Actinokineospora baliensis: one gene and its partner. The protein of the gene in region 2 binds, or shares a complex with, the protein of the main gene of each other region. Links are inferred from orthologs where the notes say so. Each region holds a gene or a part of one and is shown on either strand. Other genes may lie near its edges.

Region 1 (15,405 bases), 2.1 Mb from region 2 along the record:
GGCCTACTACGCCAGGCCGGAGAAGCTCCTGGACCCCGGCGCCCGTCAAGCCTGCTCGTCGTGGAGCTTCGTGGACACCGACGTGGTGGAGCGGTTCACCGCCCACCTGGGCAAGGACCTGGCGGATGGCACCTGGTACCGCAAGCACGGGCACCTGCGCACCCAGCCCACCTACACCGGCTCCCTGATCCTCGTCACTGCAGTCAGCGCGTAGCGGGAACCGAGCGCATAGAAAACCGAGGGGCCCCGGGCAACAGCCCGGGGCCCCTCGGTGTGTCAGGTCTTAGGCCACCAGCGCGGTGGCGGTGCCACCGGCGGAAGCCAGCTTCTCCGCGGCGGACGCGGAGAACTTGTCGGCGGTGACGTCGAGCTTGACGCCGTTGAGGTCGCCGTCGGCGAGGACCTTGACGAGGTTGTTCTTGCGGACGAGACCAGCCGCGACCAGGTCGGCGATGCCGACCGTGCCGCCGTCGGGGAACGCGGTGGCGATGTCACCGACGTTGACGACCTGGTACTCGACCCGGAAGCGGTTCTTGAAGCCCTTGAGCTTCGGCAGCCGCATCTGGATCGGCATCTGGCCACCCTCGAAGCGCGCGGGGACGTTCTTGCGCGCCTTGGTGCCCTTGGTGCCTCGGCCAGCGGTCTTGCCCTTGGAGCCCTCACCGCGACCGACACGGGTCTTGGCGGTGTTGGCGCCGGGGGCTGGCCGCAGGTGGTGGATCTTGATGGCCATCAGTCGACCTCCTCGACGGTGACGAGGTGGCGGACGGTGTGGATGAGGCCGCGCACCTCTGGCGTGTCCTCGCGGACCGTGGTCTGCCGGATCTTGCGCAGGCCGAGGGTGCGCAGGGACTCACGGTGGTTGCGCTTGGTGCCGATGGAGCTGCGCACCTGCGTGACCTTCAGCTGAGCCATGGTCGTCACGCCCCCGTCCCGGCGGTGGCCGCGGCGGCGCGGGCGCGGAGCATGCCAGCGGGAGCCACGTCCTCCAGCGGCAGGCCGCGGCGGGCCGCGACCTCCTCCGGGCGCTGCAGGCCGCGCAGGGCGGCCATGGTGGCGTGGACGATGTTGATGGCGTTGTCGCTACCCAGCGACTTCGACAGCACGTCGTGCACGCCAGCGCACTCCAGGACGGCGCGCACCGGGCCACCGGCGATGACGCCGGTACCGGCGCTGGCCGGGCGCAGCAGCACCACGCCAGCGGCCTTCTCACCCTGGATCGGGTGCGGGATGGTGCCGCCGATGCGGGGGACGCGGAAGAAATTCTTCTTCGCCTCCTCCACACCCTTCGCGATGGCGGCGGGCACCTCCTTGGCCTTGCCGTAGCCGACACCGACCATGCCGTCGCCGTCACCGACGACGACCAGGGCGGTGAAGCTGAAGCGACGACCGCCCTTCACAACCTTGGCGACGCGGTTGATGGCGACGACCCGCTCGAGGTGCGGGGTCTTCTCGGCCGCGGCACCGCCGCGGCCGCCGCCGTCACGCCGGTCGCGACGGTCGCGGCGCTCGCCGCGGTCGTTACCGCCCTGACCGCCGCCCTGGCCGCCACCCTGGCCACCGCCGAACTGCCGTGTACGTCCCGGCATCAGGCGTTCCTTCCCTTGTACAGAACAGTCATCAGAACTCCAGCCCCGCTTCGCGGGCCGAGTCGGCCAGCGAGGCGATGCGGCCGGTGTACTTGTTGCCGCCCCGGTCGAAGACGACCTTGGCGATGCCAGCGGCCTTGGCGCGGTCGGCGAGCAGTGCGCCCACCTTGGCCGCGCGGGCCTTCTTGTCGCCGTCGACCGCGCGGACGTCGGCCTCCAGGCTGGACGCGCTGGCCAGGGTGTGGCCCGCGAGGTCGTCGACGATCTGCGCGGTGATGTGCCGCGCGGACCGGTGCACGACGAGACGGGGGCGCTCCACGGTGCCCGCGACCTTCTTGCGGAGCCGGAAGTGCCTGCGGGTCTTGGCAACGCGGCGGCGGGTGGAGATGTCCTTGCCCACCGGCTTGCGCTTGGTGACAGTCGTGTCGCTCATGATCACTTACCCGTCTTTCCGACCTTGCGGCGGATCTTCTCGCCCGCGTACCGCACGCCCTTGCCCTTGTACGGGTCGGGCTTGCGCAGCTTGCGGATGTTGGCCGCGACCTCGCCGACCCGCTGCTTGTCGATGCCGGAGACGGAGAACTTGGTGGGGCTCTCCACCGCGAAGGTGATGCCCTCGGGGGCGGCGACCTTCACCGGGTGGCTGTAGCCGAGCGCGAACTCCAGGTCCGAGCCCTTCGCCACGACGCGGTAACCGACGCCGTGGATCTCCATCTTCTTCTCGTACCCCGCGGTCACGCCGACGACGACGTTGTTGACCAGGGAGCGGGTCAGGCCGTGCAGCGCGCGGTTCTGCCGCTCGTCGTTGGGCCGGGTCACCTGCAGCGTGCCGTCCTCGGCGCGCTCAACGGTGATCGGCTCGGACACGGTCAGCGACAGGGTGCCCTTGGGACCCTTCACGCTGACGCTCTGCCCCTCGATGGTGACGTCAACCCCGGCTGGGACGGGGATCGGAAGCCTTCCGATGCGAGACATTCTGCTTCCCCCTTACCAGACGTACGCGAGGACTTCGCCGCCCACGCCCTGCTTGCCCGCCTGGCGGTCGGTCAGCAGGCCGCCGGACGTGGAGATGATCGCCACGCCCAGCCCGCCGAGGACCTTGGGCAGGTTGGTCGACTTCGCGTACACCCGCAGGCCGGGCTTGGACACCCGTCGCAGACCGGCGATGCTGCGCTCGCGGTTCGGGCCGTACTTCAGCTCGACGACGAGGTTCTTGCCCTTCTCGCCGTCTTCGTCGCGGTAGCCCGCGATGTAGCCCTCGCGCTTGAGGATCTCGGCGATGTTCGCCTTGAGCTTGCTGTGCGGCAGCACGACCGCGTCGTGGTACGCCGAGTTGGCATTGCGCAGACGCGTCAAGAAGTCTGCGATCGGGTCGGTCATCGTCATGGGTGACCTGTCAACCTTTCTCGCCGGGGTTCCCGGAGACGGGCCTACGGCGAACTGGGGGATACAAGCCGGTCGAGCGCGGTGGGCCACTCCCGCTGGGAGTGGCCCGACCAACCCTTTACCAGCTGGACTTGCTCACGCCGGGCAGCTCGCCCCGGTGCGCCATCTGCCGCAGGCAGATCCGGCACAGGCCGAACTTGCGGAACACCGAGTGCGGGCGACCGCACCGGTTGCACCGGGTGTAGGCGCGCACGGCGAACTTCGGCTTGCGCGCGGCCTTGGAGACCAGAGCCTTCTTAGCCATGGATCACTGCTCCTTGAAGGGGAAGCCCAGGTGCTTGAGCAGCGCCCGGCCCTCCTCGTCGTTGGTCGCGGTGGTCACGATGGTGATGTCCATGCCGCGCTGCCGGTCGATGGAGTCGGGGTCGATCTCGTGGAACATGGACTGCTCGTTGAGACCGAAGGTGTAGTTGCCGTTGCCGTCGAACTGCTTGCCCGAGAGGCCGCGGAAGTCGCGGATACGGGGCAGCGCGATGGTCAGCAGGCGGTCGAGGAACTCCCACATGCGGTCGCCGCGCAGCGTGACGCGCGCACCGATCGGCATGCCCTCGCGCAGCTTGAACTGGGCGATGGACTTGCGGGCCTTGCGGACCTCGGGCTTCTGGCCGGTGATGGTGGCCAGGTCGCGAACCGCGCCCTCGATGAGCTTGCCGTCGCGGGCGGCGTCACCGACGCCCATGTTGACGACGACCTTCACCACGCCCGGGATCTGCATGACGTTGGCGTAGTCGAACTCGCCCTTGAGCGAGGTGACGATCTCCTCGCGGTAGCGGGTCTTGAGCCGCGGGATGACCTTCTCAGTGGTAGTCATGATCAGATCTCCTTCCCGTTGCCCTTGCCGCGGGCCACGCGGACCTTGCGGCCGTCGTCGTTGAACGCGTAGCCGACCCGGACGGCCTTGCCGTCGGCGACCAGCATCACGTTGCTGACGTGGATGGGGGCTTCCTGGGTCACGATGCCGCCGGACTGCGCGCCGCGCTGGGTCTGCGAGATCCGGGTGTGCTTCTTGATCCGGTTGACACCCTCGACCAGGACCTTGTTGGTGTCGGGGTAGGCCTGGATGACCTTGCCCTTCGCACCCTTGTCCTTGCCCGAGATGACAACGACGGTGTCACCCTTCTTGATCTTCATGTCAGAGCACCTCCGGCGCCAGCGAGATGATCTTCATGAACTTCTTGTCGCGCAGCTCGCGGCCCACCGGGCCGAAGATGCGGGTGCCTCGGGGCTCGCCCTCGTTCTTGATGAGGACGGCCGCGTTCTCGTCGAAGCGGATGTACGAACCGTCCGGACGGCGGCGCTCCTTGACGGTGCGGACGATGACCGCCTTGACGACGTCACCCTTCTTCACACCGGCACCGGGGATCGCGTCCTTGACGGTGGCGACGATGATGTCGCCGATACCCGCGTAGCGGCGGCCGGAGCCACCGAGAACACGGATGCAAAGGATCTCCTTCGCACCGGTGTTGTCGGCGACGCGCAGCCGCGACTCCTGCTGGATCACTTCTTCAACTCCCTGACCATTCGTGGCCCGCCAGATTTCCGACCTGACGGGCTCGGCCTAGCTGGTACTTACTTGGCCTTCTCGAGGATCTCCACCAGCCGCCAGCGCTTGGTCGCCGACAGCGGGCGGGTCTCCATCAGCAGGACCCGGTCACCGACACCCGCGGTGTTCTCCTCGTCGTGCGCCTTCACCTTGGTGGTGGAGCGCAGGACCTTGGCGTAGCGCGGGTGCTTCTTGCGGTCCTCGAGCGCGACGACGATGGTCTTGTCCATCTTGTCCGACACCACGAGGCCCTCCCGGACCTTGCGGGTGTTGCGCGCCTCGGTCTCGGTCACAACGGCTTCGTTCTCGCTCATGCGGCACCTTCATTGCTGGACGACGCGTCCGGGGACGCGGAGAGGCCGAGCTCGCGCTCGCGCATCACGGTGTAGACCCGGGCGATGTCGTGCCGGACGGTGCGCAGCCTGCGGTTGTTGTCCAGCTGGCCGGTGGCCATCTGGAACCGGAGGTTGAACAGCTCTTCCTTCGCCTCGCGCAGACGCAGCACCAGCTCTTCGTCGGTCAGCTCGCGCAGGTCCGTAGCGGTGGTCCCAGCCGCCATCAGAAGTCACCACCCTCACGCGTGACGATCCGGCACTTCATCGGGAGCTTGTGGATGGCGCGGCGCAGCGCCTCGCGCGCGACCTGCTCGTTCGGGAAGCTCATCTCGAAGACGACGCGACCCGGCTTGACGTTGGCCACCCAGTACTCCGGGGAACCCTTGCCGGAACCCATGCGGGTCTCGGCGGGCTTCTTGGTCAGCGGCCGGTCGGGGAAGATGTTGATCCACACCTTGCCACCGCGGCGGATGTGCCGGTTGATGGCGATACGCGCGGACTCGATCTGCCGGTTGGTCACGTACGCGGGCTCGAGCGCCTGGATGCCGAACTCGCCGAAGGTGACCCTGGTGCCGCCCTTGGCAGCACCGGCCCGCTTGGGGTGGTGCTGCTTGCGGTGCTTGACCCTGCGGGGGATCAGCATGGGTCTAGCCCTCCCCGTTGGAAGCGGTCTCCGCCGCGGGGGCGTCGACCTTCGTCTGCGCCTCGGCGGCCGCGCGGCCTGCCTCGGTGCTGGTGGCGGTGGTGCCGGTGGCACCGGAGCGGCGGGCGCGGTTCGGGCGCTCGCGGCGCGGCTCGCGCCGGTTGTCCGGAGCGGCCGAGCGGACGTCGGACTCGCGGCGACCGCCGACGACCTCGCCCTTGTAGATCCACACCTTGACGCCGATGCGGCCGAAGGTCGTCCGGGCCTCGAAGAAGCCGTAGTCGATGTCGGCGCGCAGCGTGTGCAGCGGCACGCGGCCCTCGCGGTAGTGCTCCGAGCGCGACATCTCGGCGCCACCGAGGCGGCCACCGCACTGCACCCGGATGCCCTTGACCTGCGGCGAGCGCATGGCCGACTGGATGGCCTTGCGCATCGCGCGGCGGAAGGACACGCGGTTGGACAGCTGCTCGGCGGTCACCTGGGCGACCAGCTGGGCGTCGGCCTCGGGGTTCTTGACCTCGAGGATGTTGAGCTGCACCTGCTTCTTGGTGAGCTTCTCCAGCTCGCCGCGGATGCGGTCGGCCTCGGCGCCGCGGCGGCCGATGACGATGCCGGGGCGGGCGGTGTGGATGTCGACGCGCACGCGGTCACGGGTGCGCTCGATCTCCACCCGGGAGATGCCCGCGCGCTCCATGCCCTTGGACAGCAGCTTGCGGATCTTCACATCCTCGGCGACGTACTCCGCGTACTGCTTGTCGGCGTACCAGCGCGACCGCCAGTCGGTGGTGATGCCGAGTCGGAAGCCGTGCGGGTTGATCTTCTGCCCCATTAGCGGGCACCGCCCTTCGTGCTCGTCCGGCGCTTGGGCGCCTGCTTGGCCACAACCGGACGCGACTCGACCTCGACGGTGATGTGACTCGTGCGCTTGCGGATCCGGTAAGCACGCCCCTGGGCGCGCGGCCGGAACCGCTTCAGCGTCGGGCCCTCGTCCACGTACGCCACGGCCACCCACAGGGTGTCGGGGTCGAGGTTGAGGTTGTTCTCTGCGTTGGCGACGGCGCTCGCGAGCACCTTGGCCACCGGGTCGCTGGCTGCCTGCGGCGCGAACCGGAGCACGGCCAGGGCCTCGCTGGCGCTACGTCCCCTGATGAGCTCGACGACGCGGCGCACCTTCATCGGCGTGGCGCGAACGTAGCGAGCCCGAGCCACGGCGCGCGGAAACTCCTGCGCCTCGGCTTCGTTACGGGCGTTCATCGCTGCTTCCCTTGCTCTCTTCTAGCTTGCTCTGGTGATCGAGCCGCCGACTAGCGGCGACGGGCCTTGCGGTCGTCCTTGACGTGGCCCTTGAAGGTGCGGGTCGGGGCGAACTCGCCCAGCTTGTGCCCGACCATGGCCTCGGAGACGAACACCGGGACGTGCTTGCGGCCGTCGTGCACCGCGATGGTGTGACCCAGCATGTCCGGGATGATCGTGGACCGACGGGACCACGTCTTGATGACGGTCTTCTTGCCGGACTCGTTGAGGACGTCCACCTTCTTGAGCAGGTGGTCATCCACGAACGGGCCCTTCTTCAGGCTGCGTGGCATTGTCTTAACCTCCTGCTCAGCGCTTCTTGCCGGTACGGCGGCGGCGGACGATCATCTTGTCGCTGGCCTTCTTGCGGCTGCGGGTGCGGCCCTCGGGCTTACCGGCCGGGTTCACCGGGTGGCGACCACCGGAGGTCTTGCCCTCACCACCACCGTGCGGGTGGTCGACCGGGTTCATCGCGACACCGCGGACGGTCGGGCGGCGGCCCTTCCAGCGCATGCGGCCCGCCTTGCCCCAGTTGATGTTGGAGTGCTCGGCGTTGCCGACCTCGCCGACGGTGGCGCGGCAGCGCACGTCGACGTTGCGGATCTCGCCGGAGGGCATGCGCAGCTGCGCGTACGGCCCGTCCTTGGCGACCAGCTGCACGCTCGTGCCCGCGGACCGCGCGATCTTGGCGCCGCCACCGGGGCGGAGCTCGATCGCGTGGATCACGGTGCCGACCGGGATGTTGCGCAGCGGCAGGTTGTTGCCCGGCTTGATGTCGGCGCGGGGGCCGTTCTCAATCGGGTCGCCCTGCGACAGCTTGTTCGGCGCGATGATGTAGCGCTTCTCGCCGTCGGCGTAGTGCAGCAGCGCGATGCGCGCGGTGCGGTTGGGGTCGTACTCGATGTGCGCGACCTTGGCGGGCACACCGTCCTTGTCGTTGCGCCGGAAGTCGATCAGGCGGTACGCGCGCTTGTGACCGCCACCCTTGTGCCGGGTGGTGATCTTGCCGTGCGCGTTGCGACCGCCCCGCCCGTGCAGCGGGCGGATCAGCGACTTCTCCGGCGTCGACCGCGTGATCTCGGCGAAGTCCGAGACACTGGCGCCGCGACGACCCGGGGTCGTCGGCTTGTACTTGCGGATACCCATGTCTGCTCAGTCCCTTACGCGGCCGGGCCGCCGAAGATCTCGATCGGCTTGCTCTCGGCGGACAGCGTCACGATTGCCCGCTTCGTGTCCTTGCGCTTGCCGTACCCGGTGCGGGTCCGCTTGCGCTTGCCGTTGCGGTTCAACGTGTTGACGCTGACGACCTTGACGCCGAAAACCTTCTCCACCGCGATCTTGATGGCGGTCTTGTTGGCGTCGGGGTGCACCACGAAGGTGTACTTGTTCTCCTCGAGCAGCCCGTAGGACTTCTCGGAGATCACCGGCGCGAGAAGGATGTCTCGGGGGTCGGGGATCACTTGTCCTCCTCGGACTTCTCTGCGGCCGCGGCCTCAGCCGAGGTGGCGCGCGCCTTGCCGACCTTGACCGGCCGGGACAGGAAGTCGTCGTAGGCGGCCTTGGTGAACACGACGTCGTCGTTGACCAGCACGTCGTAGGTGTTGAGCTGGTCGGGCGCGATCACGTGCACGTGCTGCAGGTTGCGCACCGACACCCAGGCGACGTCCTCGTCGCGGGTCAGCACGACCAGCACGCGCTTGGCGCTGGTGATCGACTCCAGCAGCAGGCGGGCGGTCTTGGTCGACGGGGTGTCCCCGTCCACCAGGCCGGTCACCACGTGCACCTGGCCCGCGCGCGCCCGGTCGGAGAGGGCACCGCGCAGCGCGGCGGCCTTCATCTTCTTGGGGGTGCGCTGGGTGTAGTCGCGCGGCTGGGGGCCGTGCACCACGCCACCGCCGACGAACTGCGGCGCGCGGGTCGAACCCTGGCGGGCGCGGCCGGTGCCCTTCTGGCGGTAGGGCTTCTTGCCACCGCCTGCCACCTCCCCGCGGGTCTTGGTGGAGTGCGTGCCCTGGCGCGCCGCGGCGAGCTGGGCCACCACGACCTGGTGCATCAGCGGCACGTTGGCCTGGACGTCGAAGACCTCGGCGGGCAGCTCGACGCTGCCGTCGGTCTTACCGCCCGGGGCCTTGATGTCAACGCTGGTCATCAGGCACCGCCCTTCGCGGCCGTCTTGAGGAACACCAGACCGCCCTTGGGGCCGGGAACGGCGCCCTTGAGCAGGATCAGGCCGGACTCGGCGTCCACCTGGTGCACCGTGAGGTTCTGGGTGGTCACGCGGACGTGACCCATGCGACCCGCCATGCGCAGGCCCTTGAAGACCCGGCCGGGGGTGGCGCAGCCGCCGATGGAGCCCGGCGAGCGGTGCTTGCGCTGGGTGCCGTGCGAGGCGCCGAGGCCCTTGAAGCCGTGGCGCTTCATGACACCCGCGTAGCCCTTGCCCTTGCTGGTACCGGTCGCGTCGACCACCTGCCCGGCCTCGAACACCTCAGCGGTGATCTCCTGGCCGAGCTCGTAGGACGCGGCGTCGGTGGTGCGCAGCTCAGCGAGGACGCGGCGCGGGGTGACACCGGCCTTGGTGAAGTGCCCGCCCTCGGGCTTGTTCACCTTGCGCGGGTCGATGGCGCCGTACGCGAGCTGGACCGCGACGTAGCCGTCGGTCTCCTGGGTGCGCACCTGCGTGACCACGTTGGGTCCCGCCTTGACGACGGTGACCGGGACGATCCGGTTGTTCTCGTCGAAGACCTGGGTCATCCCGAGCTTGGTGCCCAGGATTCCCTTCATCTGCCTGTCAGACATGACTGTGTTTCTCTCCGCCGCTCAGCGCCGCACGCTTACTGGATGTTGACGTCGACACTCGCAGGCAGGTCGATGCGCATGAGCGCGTCGACCGTCTTCGGGGTCGGGTCGAGGATGTCGATGAGACGCTTGTGCGTGCGCATCTCGAAGTGCTCGCGCGAGTCCTTGTACTTGTGCGGCGAGCGGATGACGCAGTAGACGTTCTTCTCCGTGGGCAGCGGCACTGGCCCCACGACCCGCGCGCCGGTGCGCGTCACGGTCTCCACGATCTTGCGCGCGGACGCGTCGATCGCCTCGTGGTCGTAGGCCTTGAGCCGGATGCGGATCTTCTGTCCCGCCATGGTGGCTTGCCGTTCCTCTAGTTCGTTGCGATGTCGGCAGACCTGTCAGGCCGAACCGCGCCGCTTCCCTGTTCACATGCTGCGATCCCCGGCTCCCGGTCCACGCGGTCGGGCGTGTCGCGCCCGTGTCGCATAGCGGTCCCTTGGACGAAATCCTCGGGCAAGCCGAACATCTGGTGGTCTAGAGGGGCCGCTGTGGACCCCGGCTCTCACGCGGAGGCGGCCGGTACATACCCCGGCCGCCCCGCGACGAGCAACCCATAAAGGATGCCACACGCCGGTGTGGCGATCCAAATCGGGGGGTCGAACCAGCTGGTCCGACCCCCCGACGGGACTACTTGATAATCTTGACGACCCGACCGGCGCCGACGGTGCGGCCACCCTCGCGGATCGCGAACCGCAGACCCTCGTCCATGGCGATCGGCTGGATCAGCGCGACCGTCATGCCGGTGTTGTCGCCGGGCATGACCATCTCGGTGCCCTCGGGGAGGGTCACGACGCCGGTCACGTCGGTGGTGCGGAAGTAGAACTGCGGGCGGTAGTTGTTGAAGAACGGGGTGTGACGGCCACCCTCGTCCTTGCTCAGGATGACGACCTGGGCCTCGAAGTCGGTGTGCGGGGTCGTGGTGCCCGGCTTCACGATGACCTGGCCGCGCTCGATGTCCTCGCGCTTGATGCCGCGCAGCAGCAGACCGACGTTGTCGCCAGCCTGGCCCTGGTCGAGGAGCTTGCGGAACATCTCGACACCGGTGACGGTGCTCTTCTGCGCCTTCTCCTTGATGCCGACGATCTCCACCTCCTCGTTCACGTTGATGATGCCGCGCTCGATGCGGCCGGTCGCCACGGTGCCGCGGCCGGTGATCGTGAACACGTCCTCAACGGGCATGAGGAAGGGCTTGACGACGTCGCGCTCGGGCTCCGGGATCGACTCGTCGACCGCGTCCATGAGCTCGATCAGGCGGGCGCCCCACTCGGCGTCGCCCTCCAGCGCCTTGAGCGCGGAGACGCGCACGACCGGCAGGTCGTCGCCGGGGAAGTCCTGAGCGGACAGCAGCTCGCGGACCTCGAGCTCGACGAGCTCCAGGATCTCCTCGTCGTCGACCATGTCGGCCTTGTTGAGGGCGACCACGATGTAGGGCACGCCGACCTGGCGGGCGAGCAGCACGTGCTCACGGGTCTGCGGCATCGGGCCGTCGGTCGCGGCGACCACCAGGATGGCGCCGTCCATCTGCGCCGCACCGGTGATCATGTTCTTGACGTAGTCCGCGTGACCGGGGCAGTCGACGTGCGCGTAGTGGCGCTTCTCCGTCTGGTACTCGATGTGCGCGATGGAGATGGTGATACCGCGCTGCTTCTCCTCCGGCGCCTTGTCGATCTCGTCGAACGGCGTGAAGGGGTTCAGGTCGGGGTACTTGTCGTGCAGGACCTTCGAGATGGCCGCGGTCAGCGTGGTCTTGCCATGGTCGATGTGACCAATGGTGCCGATGTTGACGTGCGGCTTGGTCCGCTCGAACTTGGCCTTCGCCACTGGACTGTCCTCCTGGACTGGATTTCGCTTTGTTCCACTTCCGGGCCGGACATTATCTGCCCGGCCCGGGAGCGGCTATCTGGGTCTGTGCGGGCCGCGGGACCGTGGTGGTCCCGCTTACGCGGGGTAGGGGATTACTCCCCCGTCGCCTTGGCGATGATCTCCTTCGAGACGTTCGCGGGAACCTCGGCGTAGGAGTCGAACACCATCGAGTAGTTGGCCCGGCCCTGGGTCTTGGACCGCAGGTCGCCCACGTACCCGAACATCTCAGACAGCGGCACCAGCGCCTTGACGACGCGGGCCCCACTGCGCTCCTCCATGGCCTGGATCTGGCCTCGGCGGGAGTTGAGGTCGCCGATGACATCACCCATGTAGTCCTCTGGGGTGGTCACCTCGACCGCCATCATCGGTTCCAGGATCACCGGACCCGCCTTGCGGGCGGCTTCCTTGAGCGCCATGGAACCGGCGACCTTGAACGCCATTTCCGACGAGTCCACCTCGTGGTAGGCACCGTCGAGCAGCGTCAACTTCAGCCCCACCAGCGGGTAACCGGCGAGAACACCGTACTGCATGGCGTCCTGCGCACCGGCGTCGACCGAGGGGATGTACTCGCGCGGGACGCGGCCACCGGTGACCGCGTTGGCGAACTCGTAGAGCGCGCCGTCGCTGGTCGTGGTGTCCAGCGGCTCGAGCTTGATGACGACCTTCGCGAACTGGCCCGACCCACCGGTCTGCTTCTTGTGGGTGTAGTCCAGCTTCTCGACCGTCTTGCGGATGGTCTCGCGGTAGGCCACCTGCGGCTTGCCGATGTTGGCCTCGACCTTGAACTCGCGGCGCATGCGGTCCACCAGGATGTCCAGGTGGAGCTCGCCCATGCCCGCGATGATCGTCTGGCCGGTCTCCTCGTCCAGGCTGACCTTGAAGGTGGGGTCCTCCTCGGCCAGCTTCTGGATCGCGGTGCCCAGCTTCTCCTGGTCGGCCTTCGTCTTGGGCTCGATGGCGACCTGGATGACCGGGTCCGGGAAGGTCATCGACTCGAGCACGATCGGGTTCGACGGGTCGGACAGGGTCTCACCGGTGGTGGTGTCCTTGAGCCCGATGACCGCGTAGATGTGCCCGGCGATGGCCTCGTCGACCGGCTGCTCCTTGTTGGCGTGCATCTGGAACAGCTTCCCGATGCGCTCCTTGCGGTCCTTGGTCGAGTTGATGACCTGGGCACCGGAGGCGACCCGTCCCGAGTAGACGCGGACGTAGGTCAGCTTGCCGAAGAAGGGGTGCGCGGCGATCTTGAAGGCCAGGCCGGAGAAGGGCTCCTCGACGCTGGGCCTGCGGGTCACCTTGGTCTCGCCGTCCTGCAGCGTGCCCTCGACGTCGGGGACATCCAGGGGCGAGGGCAGGTAGTCGATCACGGCGTCGAGCATGGGCTGCACGCCCTTGTTCTTGAACGCCGAGCCGCACAGCACCGGGTACGCCGAACCGTCGGTGACGATCTTGCGGATGCCGGTCTTGATCTGCTCGATGCTGAGCTCCTCGCCGCCGATGTAGAGCTCCATGAGCTCGTCATCGGTCTCGGCGACGGCCTCGACGAGGGCGTCCCGGTACTCCTTGGCCTTGTCGAGCAGATCCGCCGGGATCTCCTCGATGGCGTAGTCCTCGCCCTTCTTGACCTCGCCGCGCCAGGTGAGCGCCCGCATCTCGACCAGGTCGACGACGCCGATGAAGTCGCCCTCCGACCCGATCGGGAGCTGGATCGGCAGCGGCTTGGCGCCGAGGCGCTCGGAGATCGTGCGCACGGTGAAGTAGAAGTCGGCGCCGAGCTTGTCCATCTTGTTCACGAAGCAGATGCGCGGCACGTCGTACTTGGAGGCCTGGCGCCACACCTGCTCGGACTGGGGCTCGACGCCCTCCTTGCCGTCGAACACCGCGACCGCACCGTCGAGCACCCGAAGCGACCGCTCCACCTCGACGGTGAAGTCGACGTGCCCGGGGGTGTCGATGATGTTGATCTGGTGGTCTTTCCAGTAGCAGGTGGTGGCGGCGGAGGTGATGGTGATCCCCCGCTCCTGCTCCTGCTCCATCCAGTCCATGACCGCGGCGCCGTCGTGCACCTCGCCGATCTTGTAGCTGATCCCCGTGTAGAAGAGGATCCGCTCGGTCGTCGTGGTCTTGCCCGCGTCGATGTGGGCCATGATCCCGATGTTGCGGACCTTGGCGAGGTCGGTCAGCACGTCGAGTGCCACGGGTTCTTCCCCTGTCCTTGAGCTACGGCGCCGCTGAGGCGCCCGCCGGGATGGCGGACGCCCGTGAGATCACCAGCGGTAGTGGGCGAAGGCCTTGTTGGACTCGGCCATCTTGTGCGTGTCCTCGCGGCGCTTGACGCTGGCGCCAAGACCGTTGGAGGCGTCGAGGAGCTCGTTCATCAGCCGCTCGATCATGGTCTTCTCCCGGCGCGCCTGCGAGAAGGACACCAACCAGCGCAGCGCCAGGGTCGTCGAGCGACCCGGCTTGACCTCGATCGGCACCTGGTAGGTCGCACCACCGACGCGGCGGCTCTTGACCTCCAGGGTCGGCTTCACGTTGTCGAGGGCGCGCTTGAGGGTGACGACCGGGTCGGTGCCGGTCTTGTCGCGGGCACCTTCCAGGGCGCCGTAGACGATGCGCTCGGCGACCGAGCGCTTGCCGTCCTTGAGCACCTTGTTGATGAGCTGGGTGACCAGCGGCGAGCTGTACACCGGGTCGGAGATCAGCGGCCGCTTCGGGGCCGGTCCCTTACGGGGCATGTCAGCTCTTCTCCTTCTTCGCGCCGTAGAGGCTGCGCGCCTGCTTGCGGTTCTTCACGCCCTGCGTGTCCAGCGAGCCGCGGATGATCTTGTACCGAACACCCGGGAGGTCCTTAACGCGGCCGCCGCGCACGAGCACCATCGAGTGCTCCTGCAGGTTGTGCCCCTCGCCCGGGATGTACGCCGTGACCTCGATACCGCTGGTCAGCTTCACGCGGGCGACCTTGCGGAGGGCGGAGTTCGGCTTCTTCGGGGTGGTGGTGTACACGCGGGTGCACACGCCACGCCGCTGCGGGCTCCCCTTGAGAGCCGCAGTCTTCTGCTTGGCGACCTTGTCCTGGCGGCCCTTGCGGACCAGCTGCTGGATCGTGGGCATAGACCGGCTTTCTCTGATCACTCCCGACGCCCGCGCGGGGCGCCGAAGGCACTGTGTACTTGCGGTTCCTGCTACTCCGCCCGCCCCCCGAGGTCGGGCGTGTCGCCCGCTCTCGCGGCTCCCGCACGGGAAGAAAACCATCCCAGCGGGGTTCGGGAGGAACTCCGGCGTGACTGGCAGGAGTCCACCCGGCGACATCCAGGTGGACACCGTCGGCGTGGACCGCGCGGCACAGGCACACGGACCGACCCGACATGGGTCGGGCACGAGTAGCAAAGATACCTTGGTCGTGACGGGGAGGTCAAAACGGGGGTACCCAAGCGGGCGCGCGGCTGGTCCACTCGAAGGAGTGTTCGAAAGCACCCGGCGGTGTGGTGTCGCTCTCAGTCAACGGAGGCGGCGCCCACGGCTCGGTTTGAAGCGCCGGGGGATCTCGGCTAACCTTAGGTCACAAGCTGTCGATCCGCGGATGCGGCAGAAGTGAGCCCGGGAACGTGCCCGCGTCGTCGTGGGACCCCGGGTTTCGCGCTGTTCAGGGCTTGCACACGTCAACGACGTGGCTCGTGGTGAGGATGTCCCACGGCTCGGCCTCCCCGTGGAACATGGCCGCGATGTAGGCGCCCGCGACAAAGTCCGGCAACCACACGAGCGGCGTGGCCGACTTGCCGACGTGGTCGACGCGGAAGTCGGTGGAGATGCGCCGGGACGACCGCAACCGCTCGCGCGTCCTGC
Region 2 (15,421 bases):
GCACCGCGATTCGATCACCCTGTGCCGCGAAGGCCCTGGCCACCGCGGCACCTATACCACCGGACGCGCCGGTAACCAGAACTCTGCGTGGTGGTCGGGCCGCCCCGGGCGCCGAATCGTTCCCAGTATTCATGTTCCCACCTTTCCCAGTCGTCGCCGGACGGGAGGTATGACCTCATTGGTATGTACCAATATGGGGGATTTTGCTCCTACCGTCGGGACCTACCCTGCACAACTCGCCCTCAATTGGAGAGCGTGATGAATCGCAAGTTCACCGCTGCCGCACTGGCAGCACTCACGGCGGGTGGTCTCACGACCGCCATCGCCTTAACCCCCTCGGCGACCGCGGGCCAGTCGGCCCCCGCTGTCGCCGTGGCCGATGTGGCCTCGCCCGAGGTCCTCAGCGCCATGTCCCGTGACCTGAAGATCTCCACCGAGCAGGCCAAGCAGCGGCTCAACCGCGAGTACAAGGCCACCAAGACCGAGCAGGCCCTGCGTGGCACGCTCGGCGGCACCTTCGGCGGCGCGTGGCTGGACGCGGGTGCCAACACCCTGACCGTCGCGGTCACCGACGCTTCCAAGGCTGACCAGGTGCGCGGCCTCGGTGCCGTCCCCAAGGTCGTCAGCCGCAGCCAGGCCCAGCTCGACGCGGCCAAGGCCAAGCTGGACGACAACTCCCGCGCCGTGCCCAAGTCCGTCCCGGGCTGGTACGTCGACGTCAACACCAACGCAGTGGTGGTGCTGACCAAGGCGGGCGGCCAGGGCGCCGCGACCGCGTGGGCCAAGGCCAGCGGGATCGACACCGCCGCGGTGCGCTTCGAGACGACGGCCGAGGAGCCACGGCCGTTCATCGACGTCATCGGCGGCAACGCCTACAGCTTCGGCGGCAGCCGCTGCTCGATCGGGTTCTCGGTCGAGGGCGGATTCGTCACCGCGGGTCACTGCGGCTCGGCGGGCACCGCGACGACCAACCCGAGCGGGTCGGTCGCCGGGTCCAGCTTCCCGGGCAACGACTACGGCTGGGTGCGGGTCGCGGCGGGCAACACCATGCGCCCGCTGGTCAACCGCTACTCCGGCAACACCACCGTCTCGGTCGCGGGCAGCACCGAGGCCGCAGTCGGCGCGTCGGTCTGCCGCTCCGGCTCCACCACGGGCTGGCGCTGCGGCACCATCCAGCAGAAGAACTCCTCGGTCACCTACCCGCAGGGCACCGTGACCGGCCTGACCCGGACCAGCGCGTGCGCCGAGCCGGGCGACTCGGGCGGTTCGTGGCTGGCGGGCAACCAGGCGCAGGGCGTCACCTCCGGTGGCTCCGGCAACTGCAGCCAGGGCGGCACGTTCTACTTCCAGCCGGTCAACGAGATCCTGCAGGTCTACAGCCTGCGGCTGCTGACCCAGGGCGGTCCTGACCCGACCACCAGCAACCCGACCACCACCACCTCCGGCAACCCCGGCGGCGGCACGTGGGCCGCGTACACCAACTACGCCGTTGGCGCTGTCGTGACCTACGGCGGCTCCAGCTACCGGGCCATCCAGGGACACACCTCCCTGCCTGGCTGGGAGCCGCCGAACGTGCCGTCCCTGTGGGCGCGGCAGTAAGAGTTCAGCGGTAACCCCCTAGAGCGGGCCGCTCCCCGACGAACGCAGGCGTCGGGGGGCGGCCCTTCTGCTGTGCGCGGACCTAGGCTGGGCGCATGGGACGGGTGACGGTGCGCAGGCCGGTGGTGCGGGTCGGGCCGGAAGGTCGGCGGGTCAGGCCGGACGCGTTGGTGGCCGAGGAGCCGCTGGAGATCCGGGTCGGCGGGCGGGCCTTGGCGGTCACGATGCGGACCCCCGGGCACGACGTGGAGTTGGCGCACGGGTTCCTGTTGACCGAGGGGGTCATCGGGGATCGCGCTGACGTCGCGGTCGCGCGGTACTGCGACGGAGTGGACGACCAAGGGCGCAACACCTACAACGTGCTCGACATCGCGTTGGCGGACGGGGTGCCGCCGCCGGACCCCGGGGTTGAGCGGAACTTCTACACGACGTCGTCGTGCGGGGTGTGCGGTAAGGCCGCTTTGGACGCGGTTCGGTTGAAGACGCGGTACTCCCCCGCCGCCGATGAGGTGCGGGTTCCGGTTGGGACGTTGGTCGGCCTCCCTGATGTGTTGCGGGAGAAGCAGAAGCTGTTCGGTAGTACCGGTGGGCTACATGGCGCTGGACTGTTCTCTTCGGACGGCGAGGCGCTCGTAGTGCGTGAAGACGTTGGTAGGCACAACGCTGTCGACAAGGTGCTGGGGTGGGCACTGCAGCAGGGGTTGGTGCCCTTGCGCGAAACCGTGCTTCTTGTGTCGGGGCGGGCTTCGTTCGAGTTGGTGCAGAAGGCCGCGATGGCAGGGGTGCCTGTGCTGGCCGCAGTGTCAGCGCCGTCGTCGTTGGCGGTCGAGTTGGCCGAAGAGCAGGGGATGACGCTGATCGGATTCCTGCGCGGCGAGACTATGAACCTCTATACCGGTGACGGGCGGGTCGTGTGAGGCCGCTCGATGGCGTAGTGGTGCTGAGTCTTGAGCAGGCGGTAGCCGTCCCTTACGCAACGCGGCTGATGGCGGACCTTGGGGCAAGAGTCATCAAGGTAGAGCGGCCGGGGGCTGGCGACTTTGCTCGGCACTACGACCGCGCCTGCGGGGACGTGTCGAGTTACTTCGCGTGGACGAACGTGGGTAAGGAGTCGCTCGCGGTCGATCTTAAGCATCCTGAGGGTCTTGCTGTGGTGACCGCTATAGCCGCGCGGGCCGACGTAGTGATGTGCAACCTGTCCCCCGCTGCCGCACGCAGGCTTGGGTTGGATGCCGACACTCTGCGTTCGGCACACCCGCAGCTGATCGTGGCGGAACTGTCCTCTTACGGCGATGGCGGTCCTTACAGCGATCGGAAGGCCTTCGACGCGCTGATCCAGTCAGAGACCGGGCTCGTTGCCGCGACCGGGGACGGCCCCTCTATGGCTCGCGCCGGGATCTCCGTGGCGGACATCTCTGCCGGGACCCAACTGCACGCGGCGGTCCTGGCGGCGCTGCTGGGGCGCGCGCGGACCGGCTCGGGTGCCACGCTGCGGCTGACGCTCATGGAGGCGCTGGCGGAGTGGATGCACCAGCCCGCCCTCTACGCGCACGGGACGGGCAGGGACCCGGAGCGGGTGGGGGCGCACCACCCGACGATCGCGCCGTACGGGCCGTTCACCTGCGGGGATGGCGGCGCGGTGCATCTGGCGGTGCAGAACGACGGGCAGTGGCGGCGGCTGTGTGAGGTCGTCTCGCTGGCACCGGACCTGCGGTTCGAGACCGTGGCCGGGCGGGTCGAGCACCGGACGCAGCTCCACGCACAGTTGCAGACGTACTTCGATGGGGTGGACTCTGACGAGTTGCTCGCCGATCTGGACCGCGCGGACGTCCCCGCCGCCCGGACCCGGCCGGTCGGGGAGCTGACCCGGCACCCGCAGCTGGTGGCCCGGCAGCGGTGGACGGAGGTGGCCGTCCCCGGCGGGGTCACCCCGATGATGCGACCGCCCGTCGACGGTCTGACCTGGGAAGCAGCGCCCGTCCCCGCCCTCGGTCAGCACACGGACGACGTTCTCGCCTGGTTGGGGTACCAGCCGGACACGATCGCGGATCTCCGGTCGCGCGGAGTGACTTCGGCGACACCAATGGCCTAGTCGAGCAGGTCGTCGCGGAGAAATGCGACCCTGCGTGTCTGAACCGAGAAACGTCCGGCGCGTCTCACACGATTGAGGTGGGAGACGAACTCAGGAGGGGTCTGGGTCCGTCGGTGTTCGGGGAGGAACCATGGCGGGTCTGGGCAAGGCGCGGGTGAGCAGGCGGTCCCTGCTCATCGCCGGTGCCGCTGGTGCCACGACCGCAGGCATCGCCCTCGGCGCCGCCAGCGGGACCCTGCCGGTGCTCAACGCGCTCGCCGAGGCTGTGGGCGGCGTGGACCCGGTCATCCGGACCGAGCGGGTGCGGTCGGTGGCCCGCGGCGCCGAGATCGACCTGGTCACGATCCTGCCCACCGAGCGACCGGACCGGAACCTGCCCGTCTGCCTGTTCCTGCACGGCCTGCGCGGCAACGCCCGCCGCGCCGCCCCCACCGGCCTGGCCCGCACCCTGGCCAAGGGCGTCGCCGACGGCTCCCTGCCGCCCTTCGCGTTCGTCGCCGTCGACGGCGGCGACAACTACTGGCACGAGAACCACGTCGGCGACAACTCGATGGCGATGCTGCTGGAAGAGGTCCCCCGCTGGCTGACCCAGCGCGGCCTCTCGCCACAGCCGTTCGCCTGCTCCGGCGTGTCCATGGGCGGCTTCGGCGCCCTGCTGTACGCCCGCCGCCGCAACGAACTGGGCCGCCCCCTCAACGCCGTCGCCGCCATCTCCCCCGGCCTCCTGATGTCCTGGCGCGAGATGAGCACCCGCCGCGCCTTCAAGAACAACGTCGAATGGTCATCGCTGGACCCCCTGCGCAATGTCGACAAACTCGGCCAAACCCCCGTCGGCATCTGGTGTGGCACCGAAGACCACTTCATCGAAGGCACCCGCAAGTTCATCCGCCTAGCGCGACCGGAAGTCTCCTACACAGGCCCCGGCGGCCATGGGGACTCGTTCTATAGGGGCGTAGTGCCGTCGGTGCTGGACTTCCTGGGCAAGCACGCGCCAAGGGCGGCGGCCCAGGGGTAGACCGTGGGGGTCCGCGGTGCGTGGGGCTCGTTGAGGATGACGGTGACGCCAGCGCCTCTAGGTGGCGGGGGTGACCACTACGGCATGTGTCCTGGGGAGCGCGGGCTGGCGCGAGCCTTGGCGCGTTGTGCGAACCGGATGGCTAGTGCGCCGCTCGATGGCGTCGAGGTCGAGGAAGTACTCGGCGATGCGGGCGACAAGTTTCGCCTGGACGACCTGGTCGCCCTGGCCAGCGACCGGCTGTGGATGGGGGACACGACAAGGCCGCCGGACCCAGAGGGGTGCGGCGGCCTTGTGGGAGTGCGGGTCAGGCGGACTTTTCGCGGCGTTCGCGGCGGGAGGGCTGCCTGGCGACGATCGTGGGGTTCACGTTCTCGCGGACGGTCTGTTCGGTGATGACGACCTTGGCCACGTCGGTGCGGCTGGGGATGTCGTACATGACCGACTGGAGGACTTCCTCCATGATGGCGCGCAGGCCCCGGGCACCGGTGCCGCGCAGGATCGCCTGGTCGGCGACCGCCTCCAGCGCGGTGTCGGTGAACTCCAGTTCGACGCCGTCCATTTCGAAGAGTTTCTGGTACTGCTTGACCAGGGCGTTGCGGGGCTCGGTGAGGATCTGCACGAGCGAGGCCTTGTCCAGGTTCGTCACGCTGGCCAGGACCGGGAGCCTGCCGATGAACTCGGGGATCAGGCCGAACTTGATCAGGTCCTCCGGCATGGTGTCGGAGAAGACCTCGGCGGCGTCCACGTCCGCCTTGGAGCGGATCTCGGCGCCGAAGCCGAGGCCGCGCTTGCCGACCCGGTCCTGGATGATCTTCTCCAGGCCCGCGAAGGCGCCAGCCACGATGAACAGCACGTTCGTCGTGTCGATCTGGATGAACTCCTGGTGCGGGTGCTTGCGGCCGCCCTGCGGCGGGACGCTGGCCGTGGTGCCCTCGAGGATCTTGAGCAGGGCCTGCTGCACGCCCTCGCCGGAGACGTCGCGGGTGATCGACGGGTTCTCGCTCTTGCGGGCGATCTTGTCGACCTCGTCGATGTAGATGATGCCGGTCTCGGCCCGCTTGACGTCGTAGTCGGCGGCCTGGATCAGCTTGAGCAGGATGTTCTCGACGTCCTCGCCGACGTAGCCCGCCTCGGTCAGCGCGGTGGCGTCGGCGATGGCGAAGGGCACGTTGAGCAGCTTGGCCAGGGTCTGCGCGAGGTAGGTCTTGCCGCAGCCGGTCGGGCCCAACATCAGGATGTTGGACTTGGCCAGCTCGACGGTCTCCTCGCGGGACTCGCGGCCCTCCGGCCGGGCGCGGTCACCGGCCTGGATGCGCTTGTAGTGGTTGTAGACCGCCACGGCCAGCGAGCGCTTGGCGTCGTCCTGGCCGATGACGTACTGGTCGAGGAAGTCGTGGATCTCGGCCGGTTTGGGCAGCTCGTCGAGTTTGACGTCGCCCGCCTCGGCGAGTTCCTCCTCGATGATCTCGTTGCAGAGGTCGATGCACTCATCACAGATGTACACGCCTGGACCGGCGATGAGCTTCTTCACCTGCTTCTGGCTCTTCCCGCAGAAAGAGCACTTGAGCAGGTCTCCGCCGTCACCGATACGTGCCATGACCGCTGACCTCTGTCCCCTCCGGCGCACCCGGGGCGGTGCGCCTGGCTGTGTGTCCGGTCCGGCCGGGCCCGGCTCACCCGGGTCAAAGACCACGCGTGAGGCGGGCCGGTCGCGACCGTTGCCCTCGACGGTACCCGCCAACCCCGCCGGAGCGGGAGAAGCGGGCGCCGACGCGAGCCGATTGCTGCGTTTGCGGTGCCGAAGAACCTAGTCGAACACGGTAGGCCGTCCACGGCCCGCGTGTCGGGTCTTTTCGACCGACCGGGGCCGCAGCCGAGGGATTTCGCCCACTCAGCTCTGCGTGGACAGCTTCCGGTAGGGCAGCACCTCGTCGATGATGCCGTACTCCTTGGCCTGGTCGGCGGTGAGGATCTTGTCCCGCTCGATGTCGATGCGCACCTGCTCGACGTCCTTGCCGGTGTGCCTGGCCAGGGTGGTCTCCAGCGCGCCGCGGACCCGCTGGATCTCCGCCGCCTGGATCTCCAGGTCCGAGACCTGGCCGTAGACGCCCTCGGTGGAGGGCTGGTGGATGAGCACCCGGACGTTGGGCAGCGCGAACCGCTTGCCCTTGGTGCCCGCCGCCAGCAGGACCGCGGCCGCGGAGGCGGCCTGGCCAAGGCAGAAGGTCTGGATGTCGGGCCGGACGTACTGCATGGTGTCGTAGATGGCCATCAACGAGGTGAACGAGCCACCCGGGGAGTTGATGTACATCGTGATGTCGCGGTCCGGGTCGGTGGACTCCAGGTAGATCAGCTGCGCCATCACGTCGTTGGCGGAGGCGTCGTCGACCTGGACGCCGAGGAAGATGACCCGCTCCTCGAACAGCTTGTTGTACGGGTTGGACTCCTTGGGCCCGTAGCTCGTGCGCTCCACGAAGGACGGCAGCACGTAGCGGGACTGCGGGAGGTGCGGAACGTGGATCTCACTCACGGGGTGCTCCTGTTTTCTCTGCGTCCGCGGCCGGGATCAGTTCGCCGAGCCGACGCGCGCCGCGCGGCTCACCACGTGGTCGATGAAGCCGTAGTCCTTCGCCTCTTCCGCGGTGAACCAGCGGTCGCGGTCGGCGTCGGCGGTGACCTTCTCCACCGTCTGCCCGGTCTGCTGCGCGGTGATCAGCGCCATCTCGTACTTCCACTTCGCGTACACCTGCGCGCGGATGGCGATGTCGGAAGCGGTACCCCCCACCCCGGCGGAGGGCTGGTGCATCATGATCCGGGCGTGCGGGAGCGCGTAGCGCTTGCCCGGGGTGCCGGAGGCGAGCAGGAACTGGCCCATCGAGGCGGCCAGGCCCATGCCCCAGGTGGCCACGTCCGGCTCGATCAGCTGCATGGTGTCGTAGATCGCCATGCCCGCGGTGACCGAACCACCCGGCGAGTTGATGTAGAAGGTGATGTCGCGCTCGGGGTCCTCCGCGGCGAGCAGCAGCAGCTGCGCGGTGATGCGGTTGGCGATCTCGTCGTCGACCTCGGAACCGAGGAAGACGATGCGCTCACGGAGCAGCCGCTCGTACACCGAGTCGTTCAGGGTTAGCCCCGCGGTGGACCGCATGTGGGGCGAGAGGTGCTGCGTCACGTCTGCCTGCCTTCTCCAAGTCTGCCTGGGCACTACTGATCTCTAGACCGACAGTAACGAAGGCGGGCGGCGCCGACTTCCCGACACCGCCCACTTTCGCTAAGAGCGTCACTGCTCCTGCACCCGTCCGGGTGGCTACCGCGCGGCGGCTTCCTCCGCGGGGGCCTCCTGGGCCTGCTCGCCCTCGGGGGCGCCGAAGAGCTCGGAGAGGTCCACCTTGGCACCCGAGCCGTCGACGACCTCGGCCTGGCGCACGACCGAGGCGAGCGCCTTGCCGCGGCGCACGTCGGCGAAGATCGCGCCGAGCTGGCCGGACTGCTGGGCCCGCTGCACGTACTCGTCCGGGCTGATGCCGAAGCGCTGGGCCTGGTAGATGATCCGCTCGGTGAGCTCGGCGTCGCTGACCTGGACCGCCTCGGCCTCGGCGATGGCGTCGAGGATGAGCTGGGTCTTGACCGACTTCTCCGACTCCTGGCGCACCTCGGCGTCGAAGTCCTCGCGGGTCTTGTCCTGGGTGGCGAGGTACTCGTTGAGCTTGGCCTCGTCGTGGTCGAACGGGTGCACCGCGTCGTGCTGGCGGGAGGACACCTCGGCCTCGACGACCTTGTCCGGCAGCGGGACCTCGACGGTCTCCAGCAGCGCGTCGAGCACCTTGTCGCGGGCCTGCACGCCCTGCTGCATGCGCTTGACCCTGGTCAGGCGCTCGCGCAGGTCGGTGCGCAGCTCCTCGATGGTGTCGAACTCGCTGGCCAGCTGGGCGAACTCGTCGTCGGCCTCGGGCAGCTCGCGGACCTTGACCGACTGCACGGTGACCGACACGTCGGCCTCGCGACCGGCGAACTCCCCGGCGACCAGCGCGGTGGTGAAGTTCTTGGTCTCGCCGGTCTCGGCGCCGAGCAGGGCCTCGTCGATGCCGTCGATGAGCTCACCGGAACCGACCTGGTAGGACAGGCCGCTGGTCCTGGCGTCCTCGACCTCCTGGCCGTCCACAGTGGCCGACAGGTCGATGGAGACGAAGTCGCCGTCCTCGACCGGGCGGTTGGCGCCGGTCAGGGTGCCGAAGCGGGCGCGCAGCTCGTCGAGCTGCTCGTCGACCTCGGTGTCGGCGAGCTCGAGGTCCTCCACGGTGACGGAGAACTCACCGAAGGCGGGGATGGTGATGTCGGGGCGGACGTCGACCTCGGCGGTGAAGGCGAGGTGGTCGCCGTCCTCCAGCTTGGTCACCTCGATGTCGGGCTGCCCGAGGGCCTTGACCTCACCGGCGGTGACGGCCTCCATGTACTTGGCCGGGATCGCCTCGTTGACCACCTCGTCGAGCACCGGCGCGCGGCCGATGCGGGACTCGATGACGCGGGCGGGGGCCTTGCCGGGGCGGAAGCCCGGGATGCGGACCTGGCTGGCGAGCTTGCGGTACGCGCGGTCGAAGTTCGGCTTGAGCTCGTCGAACGGCACCTCGACGTTGATCCGTACCCGCGTCGGGCTCAGCTGCTCGACGGTGCTTTTCAACGTGTTCTCCTCGTGCGACTGACTACGGCAGTTGCGGTAGTGCCTAGCGGTGGTGGCGGGGCTGCCCAGCTCGGGGCGTTCCCAAGTCCAGCCCGGTCGGACGCGGACGGCCTGGATCAGCCCCCGAGTCTAGGCGAGCTTGCCCAGGTCGGGCCCCGGCGGGGTGGCCTGCCGCGCGCCGAGCTCGCCGAGGGTGCGCAGCGCGTGCCCGGTGGAGCCGGTCACCTCGACCAACGCGATCAGGTGGTCGATCCCCGACCGGCGGGCGGAGACGCGGAGCTGTCGGGCGCACGAGGCCGGGTCGCCGATGGGGTGAAGGTCGCACAGGTGCCGGGCGTACGCCACTGGATCTCGGCTCGGTCCGGGCCCGCCGTCGACCCGGACGTGGGCGGCGAGGCCCTGTTCCAGCCACCCCGGCGCGGTGGCCATGACTTCAGCGACGGCCTGCTCGCGTGAGTCGGCGATGTGGACCACGACGGTGGAGATGTGGTCGGCGCCTATAGGCCCGCCGGAGGCTCGGTAGTGGTCGACGAAGGCGCGCTTCTCGTCGTCGGTCATGTGCATGCCGAGGAGCATGGGAACGCCTTGGGCGGCAGCGAGCTCGACTGTGGCGAGGGAGGTGGAGGCGAGATGGAGAGTCGTTGGGGCTGTTGGGGTCGGGACCATGGGCACTGGCCGAAATGGATGGTCGGCGTTTCCCTCCACTTTCGACTCTCTTAGAGCGCGGAGGAGGAGATCAAGGGCGGCGGGCATGCCTGTCTGATAGCGCTCTAGAGAGGACCCGAAGACCTCTAGATCCATCCATGGACCGCCTCGCCCTACGCCTAGACGGAAGCGGTTGTCGCTGACGACGTTAAGAAGCCGTGCACGCTCGGCGAGGGCTACCGGGTGGGCTGTCGTGAGGACGCTGATGGCCGTACCGACATCGATTCGCGTAGTGCGGCCGAGCAGGTGCGCGGCGAGGGTGATCGCGTCGGGGCAAGTGCCATAGGGCATGAAGTGGTGTTCGGCCACCCACGCGTCGGCGAGCCCTACGCGTTCGGCGGCGACCGCGACGTCAAGCGTCCGGTGGAGGGCTTCGGTGTCGGTCTGTCCGGGGAACCTGGCGGCGAGGAGGAAAACTCCGAGTTTCACGCTTCCGGCTGTTACCGGGTCAGTGGCCAGCGGGCAAGCGGCGGCAGGGTGATCGGTACTGGGCCGTTCCGGTGGCGGGTCTTGTCCGCTGTTCAACGAAGGCGGTACGCAATACTCGCGGCCCGCTCCCCCGGTTGGGCCGCCTGTGACCTGGAGGTGCGGATGTCTCTCGATGTGCCCGCTGACCTGTTGGCGCGCGCCGAAGCCGGCCCGGTGGACGACGCGGACTTCGTCGCGGTGGTCCGCGACTCGCTGCCTTACGCGTGGGAGGTGATCTCCTCGGTCGCGACGTCGGTGGACAGCAGCGGGTTCGCCGACAACGAGGTCCCGCCGCCCAGCGAGGCCGAACGCGGGCAGCTGCTGCGCGCGCTGGCCTCGGACTCGATCCGCGGCGGCCTGGAGCGCCACTTCGGCGTGAAGCTCGCCTTCCAGAACTGCCACCGGGTGGCGGCGTTCACCCCCGCCGCGGTCGACAGCGACCGGTACCGGGCGTTCATCTCGCCGCGCGGGCAGCTGCTCAACCAGTCCCCGGAACTGCGGGACTGCTAGCCGGACCCGGCAGGGGGACGGCGGACTCACTCCCCGCGGGAAGCGACCTCCCGCCCCCGCCTCCCCCTGCCACCCGGCTGCTGCGCCAAGGGCACGGCGATCCACGCCCGTTGGGTGCTCCCTCGGGGCCACGCTGGGTCAGCCACCGATCGCACCGCGGGGGTCTGGGGGGGTCGCCCCCCAGAACGACAGACGGGCGACCCGGTCCACGTTCTCCGTGGACACGAGCCGCCCATCGTCCGTCGGGCAGACAGGATTTGAACCTGCGACCCCCCGCTCCCAAAGCGGGTGCGCTACCAAGCTGCGCCACTGCCCGGGGTCGTGTCACCCAGCCTAGCGGCACCCGCTAGGCTGTTTTTCGCGCGGTACCAGTAGCCGCGTACGCGGGCGTAGCTCAATGGTAGAGCCCTAGTCTTCCAAACTAGCTACGCGGGTTCGATTCCCGTCGCCCGCTCTCCCAGCGGTCAGGCCTTAGCAGGCCTGGCCGCTTTTCGTTAGCTGGGAACGTTCCCAGCCCAAGTTTCGGCGGGTATGGGCGACCGTCGCCGTTGAATCGCCGGGCTGTGTGATGCGAGCCACAGCCAGCCGGGTGATTTTCGCCGGTGCGCGCGAAGAACGGGTCAAGGCCCGTGGTGCCGGTGACCACTTGTTCGGTAGGCAGGAGCCATGTCGCAATCCGGCTATTTCGACCTAGACGTGTCCCAGTCCGTTCGCCGCAGCGTGGTCGGGGCGGGGGTGTGCGTGCTCGACGACGCGGGGCTGGTGTTGCTGGCCCGTGCGGACGGCGGCTTCCGGCTGCCCGGCAAGCCGCAGCCCGCCGGTGAGTCGCTGCCGGTCGCCGCGGTGCGGGCGGTGGAGGAGCTGACCGGGGTGTGGGTGGAGATCACCGGCCTGGTCGGGGTGTTCAACGACGCCAGCGAGCCGTGGAGCGCGGAGCTGGCGGTGTGCTTCCGCGGTCGCCCGGTCGGCGGGCGGCTGTCCACCGCGCGTGCGGCGTGGCTGGAGCCCGAGCGGCTGGCGGAGCTGCCGGTGCCGGAGGCCGTCCGCACCGTGGTGGAACACGGCCTGAACGGCTCGCCCTACTTCACCTGAGCGGGGCGGCGGGCGTACTCGACCTCGAGGACGGGTCTGCCGTCGCCGTAGTCGCGTTCGCGGATCAGTCCGGTCTCGGCGAACCCGGCCCTGGTGTAGAAGCGGCGAGCCCTGGTGGCGCCGAACAACGTCCACAGGCGGATCCTGCGGTACGCGGTGGCACCTAGGAGCACGTCGTCGACCAGGGCTTGGGCGACGCCGGTTCCCCAGGCGGTCGGGTGTGCGTAGAGCGCGCACAGTTCGGCGTCGTGGCGGTTGTCGGGATGGCCGTGATACCAGGCGAAGGCCACGACGCGGTCGCCGCGTTGCGCTACCAGCACGACGTCGTCGGGCCGTTGCGCGGCGAGGCGGTCGCGCCAGGCACCTCGGCGGCGTTCGACGAACGCCGCGAGCCACCGGCTCTCGAAGAGGTCGCGGTGCGACACCCGCCACGCCTCAGCGTGGACTTCTCCGATGGCAGCGGCGTCGGCGGCGCCCGCATCACGGACCAGGACCGGCGCGCTTACCCGCATGACCCGCCCTTGCGGGCAGTCGAAATCCCCATCGGCCCACCATATCGACGCTTGCCCGGTGCGCAACGCCAACGGCAATCCCCTGGCGGTGAGCGGCGATCTGCCGTAGATAACCGGCACGTGGACACCTACACCGTGCGCTCGTTGACACCTGACGAACTCGCCGCCTCCCCGCGCCTGGTGGCAGCGGCTTTCCTGGCCGACTACGCCGAGGAGGGGATCGCGGTCAGGGACGCGGCTCTTAACGCGGACTCTGCGAGTCTTGGCGTGTTCGTCGATGACCGGCAGGTTGGCGGGGTACGCGTGCAAGAGCGGGGTCTACGCGTACCCGGCGGCGACCTCGTGACCTTCTCAGGACTCACCTCGGTGGCAGTAGCGCCGGATTTCCGTAGGCGCGGTGTGCTGACCGCGATGATGCGTCCTGTCCTGGCCAGGGACAGCCCCGCGGTGTCCGCCCTCTGGGCGTCGGAATCGGCCATCTATGGCCGGTACGGCTACGGCGTCGCCACCGAGTCGACGCAACACACGCTGGCCGCTAAGTCACCGTTCCGACCAGGCGTCTCGGCTGACCCTTCGGTGATTCGCGAAATACCCAGAGACGAGGCCATGGCGGTGATCCGGCCCCTCTATGAGCGGTACGCCGAGCAGCAAGTGGGTGCTCTTACCAGGGTCGAAGGCAACTGGGTGTTCCACTACTACGACTCAGAGGCAGTACGGAACGGCCAGACGCAGTTCCGGTTCGCCGTACACCCGGACGGTTATGCCGCCTATAGGGGTAAGCCGGAGTGGACCGACAACGGGCCTCGCGGCACTGTGTTCGTGCACGAACTCGTGGCCAACACTCCTGAGGCATTCACCAGCCTCTGGCGGTACCTGCTCGACATCGACCTCGCGGCGACCGTGGAGTACGAAGGCAGCGGAGACGACCCTCTAGTGCTGTTGCTGCCCGACACCCGCATCGCGGTTCGGAAGAAGTTCCACGGCCTGCACATCCGCCTCACCGATGTGGCCGCCGCGCTCCCTCTACGGGGTTACCAGGCACCAGTGGACGTTGTCGTCGAGGTGACGGACAGCTTCTGCCCCTGGAACGCCGGGCGTTGGCACCTGGTCGCGGCGGACGGCCGGATGACTGTCGCCAAGACGGACTCGCCCGCGGATCTCGCCCTGGATGTGCGGGACCTCGGCGCGGCCTACCTCGGCGGCACCCGCCTAAGCACGCTCGCAGCGGCAGGCCTGGTCACGGAGTACACAACGGGTGCGGCGGCGGCTCTATCGCACGCGATGCAGGCCGAGCGGGAGCCTGCCTGCCGCGAGGTGTTCTGAACAACCCTCGGGAACCAGGGCAGCAGCGTCTCGCGTTGTTAGGGGTAAGACGAAGGAGGCGCTATGGGCGGCGCGGTCGTGGTCATCCTCATCCTCGCGGTAGTGGTCCTCGGTGTGGTGGTGGTCCGCAACCAGGCCACCAGCCGCGCCCGGCAGCTCGACGACGCCAAGGCGGAGGCGCGGCGCTGGGTGGAGCGCCTGGGCGGCCAGGTGATGAACCTGACCGGCACCGACGAACCGTCCCGGCAGGCGATCGCCGACGCGGCGGAGCGCTACACCGCCGCCGGGTCGCAGATGGAGCAGGCGAACACCGTCGACCAGGCCCGGCTGGTCACCAAGACGGCGATGGAAGGCCTCTACTACATCCGCGCCGCCCGGCTGGCCATGGGCCTGGACCCCGGCCCCGACCTGCCGGTGGACCCCGAGCAGCAGCGCGCGGGTCGGGTCGAGCAGGACCGCAGGGTCAGCGTAGAAGGCCACTCCTACGAGGCGTCGCCGATGCCCGGTCGCGGAACGCCGCACTACTACCCGGGTGGTCGCGTGGCCGGTCGCCCGGTGCCGCAGGGCTGGTACAGCGAGCCGTGGTGGAAGCCCGCGTTGGTCGCGGGTGCGTGGGGCATCGGCACGGTGCTGTTGTTCGACGCGATGTTCTCCGGCATGGCGGGCATCCCGGACGCGGCGGCGTGGGAGGCCGGGTACGACGCCGGTCAAGCCGATGCCGTCGCCGACTCCGGCGGTGACATGGGTGGGGACGCCGGTGGCGACTACGGGGGTGACTACGGCGGAGGCGACTTCGGTGGCGGTAGTGACTTCGGAGGTGGCGACTTCGGCGGCGGGGACTTCTTCTAAGAGGGTGGCTCTTAGCCGGGTTGGCAGGTCGGGCACCAATAGTTGTTGCGTGCGGCCAAGACCTCGGTGAGCACCGGGGTACCGCAGATCAGGCAGGGCATCCCGGCTCGGCGGTAGACGTAGACCTCACCGCCGTGCCGGTCCTGCCGCGGCGCCCGACCGGTGGCCTCAGGCAGGTGTTCGTCGCGGACCGTGTCGATCCGTCCCCTGTGGACCCCCAACCGCATGAGGGCCACCAGGTCCACCCACATCTCGTCCCACACCGACCGGTCCAGCTCACGGCCGGTGACCGAAGGGTGGACCCCGTGGCGGAACAGCAACTCCGCCCGGTACACGTTGCCGACACCGGCCACAACGGACTGGTCCATCAGCAACACCGCGATCGAGCTACGGGACCGCGAGATCCGGGACCACACCCGCTCCGGGTCGGCGTCGGCGCGCAGCGGGTCGGGGCCCAGCCGGGCCCGCAGCGCGGTGACCTGCCCGTCGGTGAGCAGCTCGCAGCGAGTCGGGCCGCGCAGGTCGGTCCACCGGTCGGCGCCGACGAGGCGCATCCGGACCTGGCCGACCGGCTC

Evidence for each region.
Region 1: the proteins of tig (region 2) and rpsG are in contact, whole or in part, in a crystal structure (PDB 3GTY), measured with the Thermotoga maritima proteins. The link is inferred for Actinokineospora baliensis from one-to-one orthologs. Residues at the interface, in WP_004081061.1 of Thermotoga maritima: Glu122, Val124, Val129, Leu130, Tyr133, Glu188, Gly259, Ile262, Tyr263, Glu266, Ser270, Glu273, Gln274, Glu277, Arg308, Gln311, Ile312, Ser315, Tyr316, Glu325, Arg329, Arg336, Leu363, Phe366, Trp367, Arg373, Leu377, Arg381, Leu384, Glu387; in WP_004081843.1 of Thermotoga maritima: Lys34, Lys52, Lys55, Glu59, Arg62, Gln63, Glu66, Asn67, Lys69, Val71, Arg95, Ala109, Lys110, Lys111, Gly112, Arg113, Pro114, Glu117, Glu121, Ile124, Ala125, Tyr127, Asn128, Asn129, Thr130, Gly131, Lys135, Asp139, Arg142, Met143.

What each region holds. Positions count from the first base shown.
Region 1 is NZ_JAFBCK010000001.1:691,781-707,185, forward strand. What follows is about bases 12,563-15,405. They hold rpsG (30S ribosomal protein S7), read right to left. Parts: upstream 14,298-15,405; coding sequence 13,827-14,297; downstream 12,563-13,826. Other genes in these bases: fusA (elongation factor G), read right to left, coding at 12,563-13,757; rpsL (30S ribosomal protein S12), read right to left, coding at 14,299-14,673; JOD54_RS02965 (hypothetical protein), read right to left, coding at 15,206-15,405. Also shown: JOD54_RS02835 (class I SAM-dependent methyltransferase), read left to right, coding at 1-214; rplO (50S ribosomal protein L15), read right to left, coding at 284-736; rpmD (50S ribosomal protein L30), read right to left, coding at 733-915; rpsE (30S ribosomal protein S5), read right to left, coding at 921-1,589; rplR (50S ribosomal protein L18), read right to left, coding at 1,621-2,022; rplF (50S ribosomal protein L6), read right to left, coding at 2,025-2,564; rpsH (30S ribosomal protein S8), read right to left, coding at 2,577-2,975; JOD54_RS02870 (type Z 30S ribosomal protein S14), read right to left, coding at 3,094-3,279; rplE (50S ribosomal protein L5), read right to left, coding at 3,283-3,846; rplX (50S ribosomal protein L24), read right to left, coding at 3,849-4,166; rplN (50S ribosomal protein L14), read right to left, coding at 4,168-4,536; rpsQ (30S ribosomal protein S17), read right to left, coding at 4,605-4,892; rpmC (50S ribosomal protein L29), read right to left, coding at 4,889-5,137; rplP (50S ribosomal protein L16), read right to left, coding at 5,137-5,556; rpsC (30S ribosomal protein S3), read right to left, coding at 5,561-6,385; rplV (50S ribosomal protein L22), read right to left, coding at 6,385-6,810; and 9 more genes.
Region 2 is NZ_JAFBCK010000001.1:2,826,149-2,841,569, reverse strand. The notes cover bases 7,203-10,061. They hold tig (trigger factor), read right to left. Parts: upstream 9,388-10,061; coding sequence 8,017-9,387; downstream 7,203-8,016. Other genes in these bases: JOD54_RS13540 (LLM class flavin-dependent oxidoreductase), read right to left, coding at 9,517-10,061; JOD54_RS13550 (ATP-dependent Clp protease proteolytic subunit), read right to left, coding at 7,276-7,857; JOD54_RS13555 (ATP-dependent Clp protease proteolytic subunit), read right to left, coding at 7,203-7,230. In the rest of the region: JOD54_RS13585 (SDR family NAD(P)-dependent oxidoreductase), read right to left, coding at 1-133; JOD54_RS13580 (alpha-lytic protease prodomain-containing protein), read left to right, coding at 259-1,599; formate dehydrogenase accessory sulfurtransferase FdhD, read left to right, coding at 1,695-2,516; JOD54_RS13570 (CaiB/BaiF CoA transferase family protein), read left to right, coding at 2,513-3,691; JOD54_RS13565 (alpha/beta hydrolase), read left to right, coding at 3,822-4,706; ATP-dependent Clp protease ATP-binding subunit ClpX, read right to left, coding at 5,014-6,306; more of JOD54_RS13555, read right to left, coding at 6,601-7,202; more of JOD54_RS13540, read right to left, coding at 10,062-10,521; JOD54_RS13535 (SCO5389 family protein), read left to right, coding at 10,684-11,070; JOD54_RS13520 (NUDIX hydrolase), read left to right, coding at 11,737-12,162; JOD54_RS13515 (GNAT family N-acetyltransferase), read right to left, coding at 12,150-12,674; JOD54_RS13510 (GNAT family N-acetyltransferase), read left to right, coding at 12,795-13,997; JOD54_RS13505 (hypothetical protein), read left to right, coding at 14,061-14,846; JOD54_RS13500 (Fpg/Nei family DNA glycosylase), read right to left, coding at 14,858-15,421. UniProt on the Bacillus subtilis protein: Involved in protein export. Acts as a chaperone by maintaining the newly synthesized protein in an open conformation. Functions as a peptidyl-prolyl cis-trans isomerase.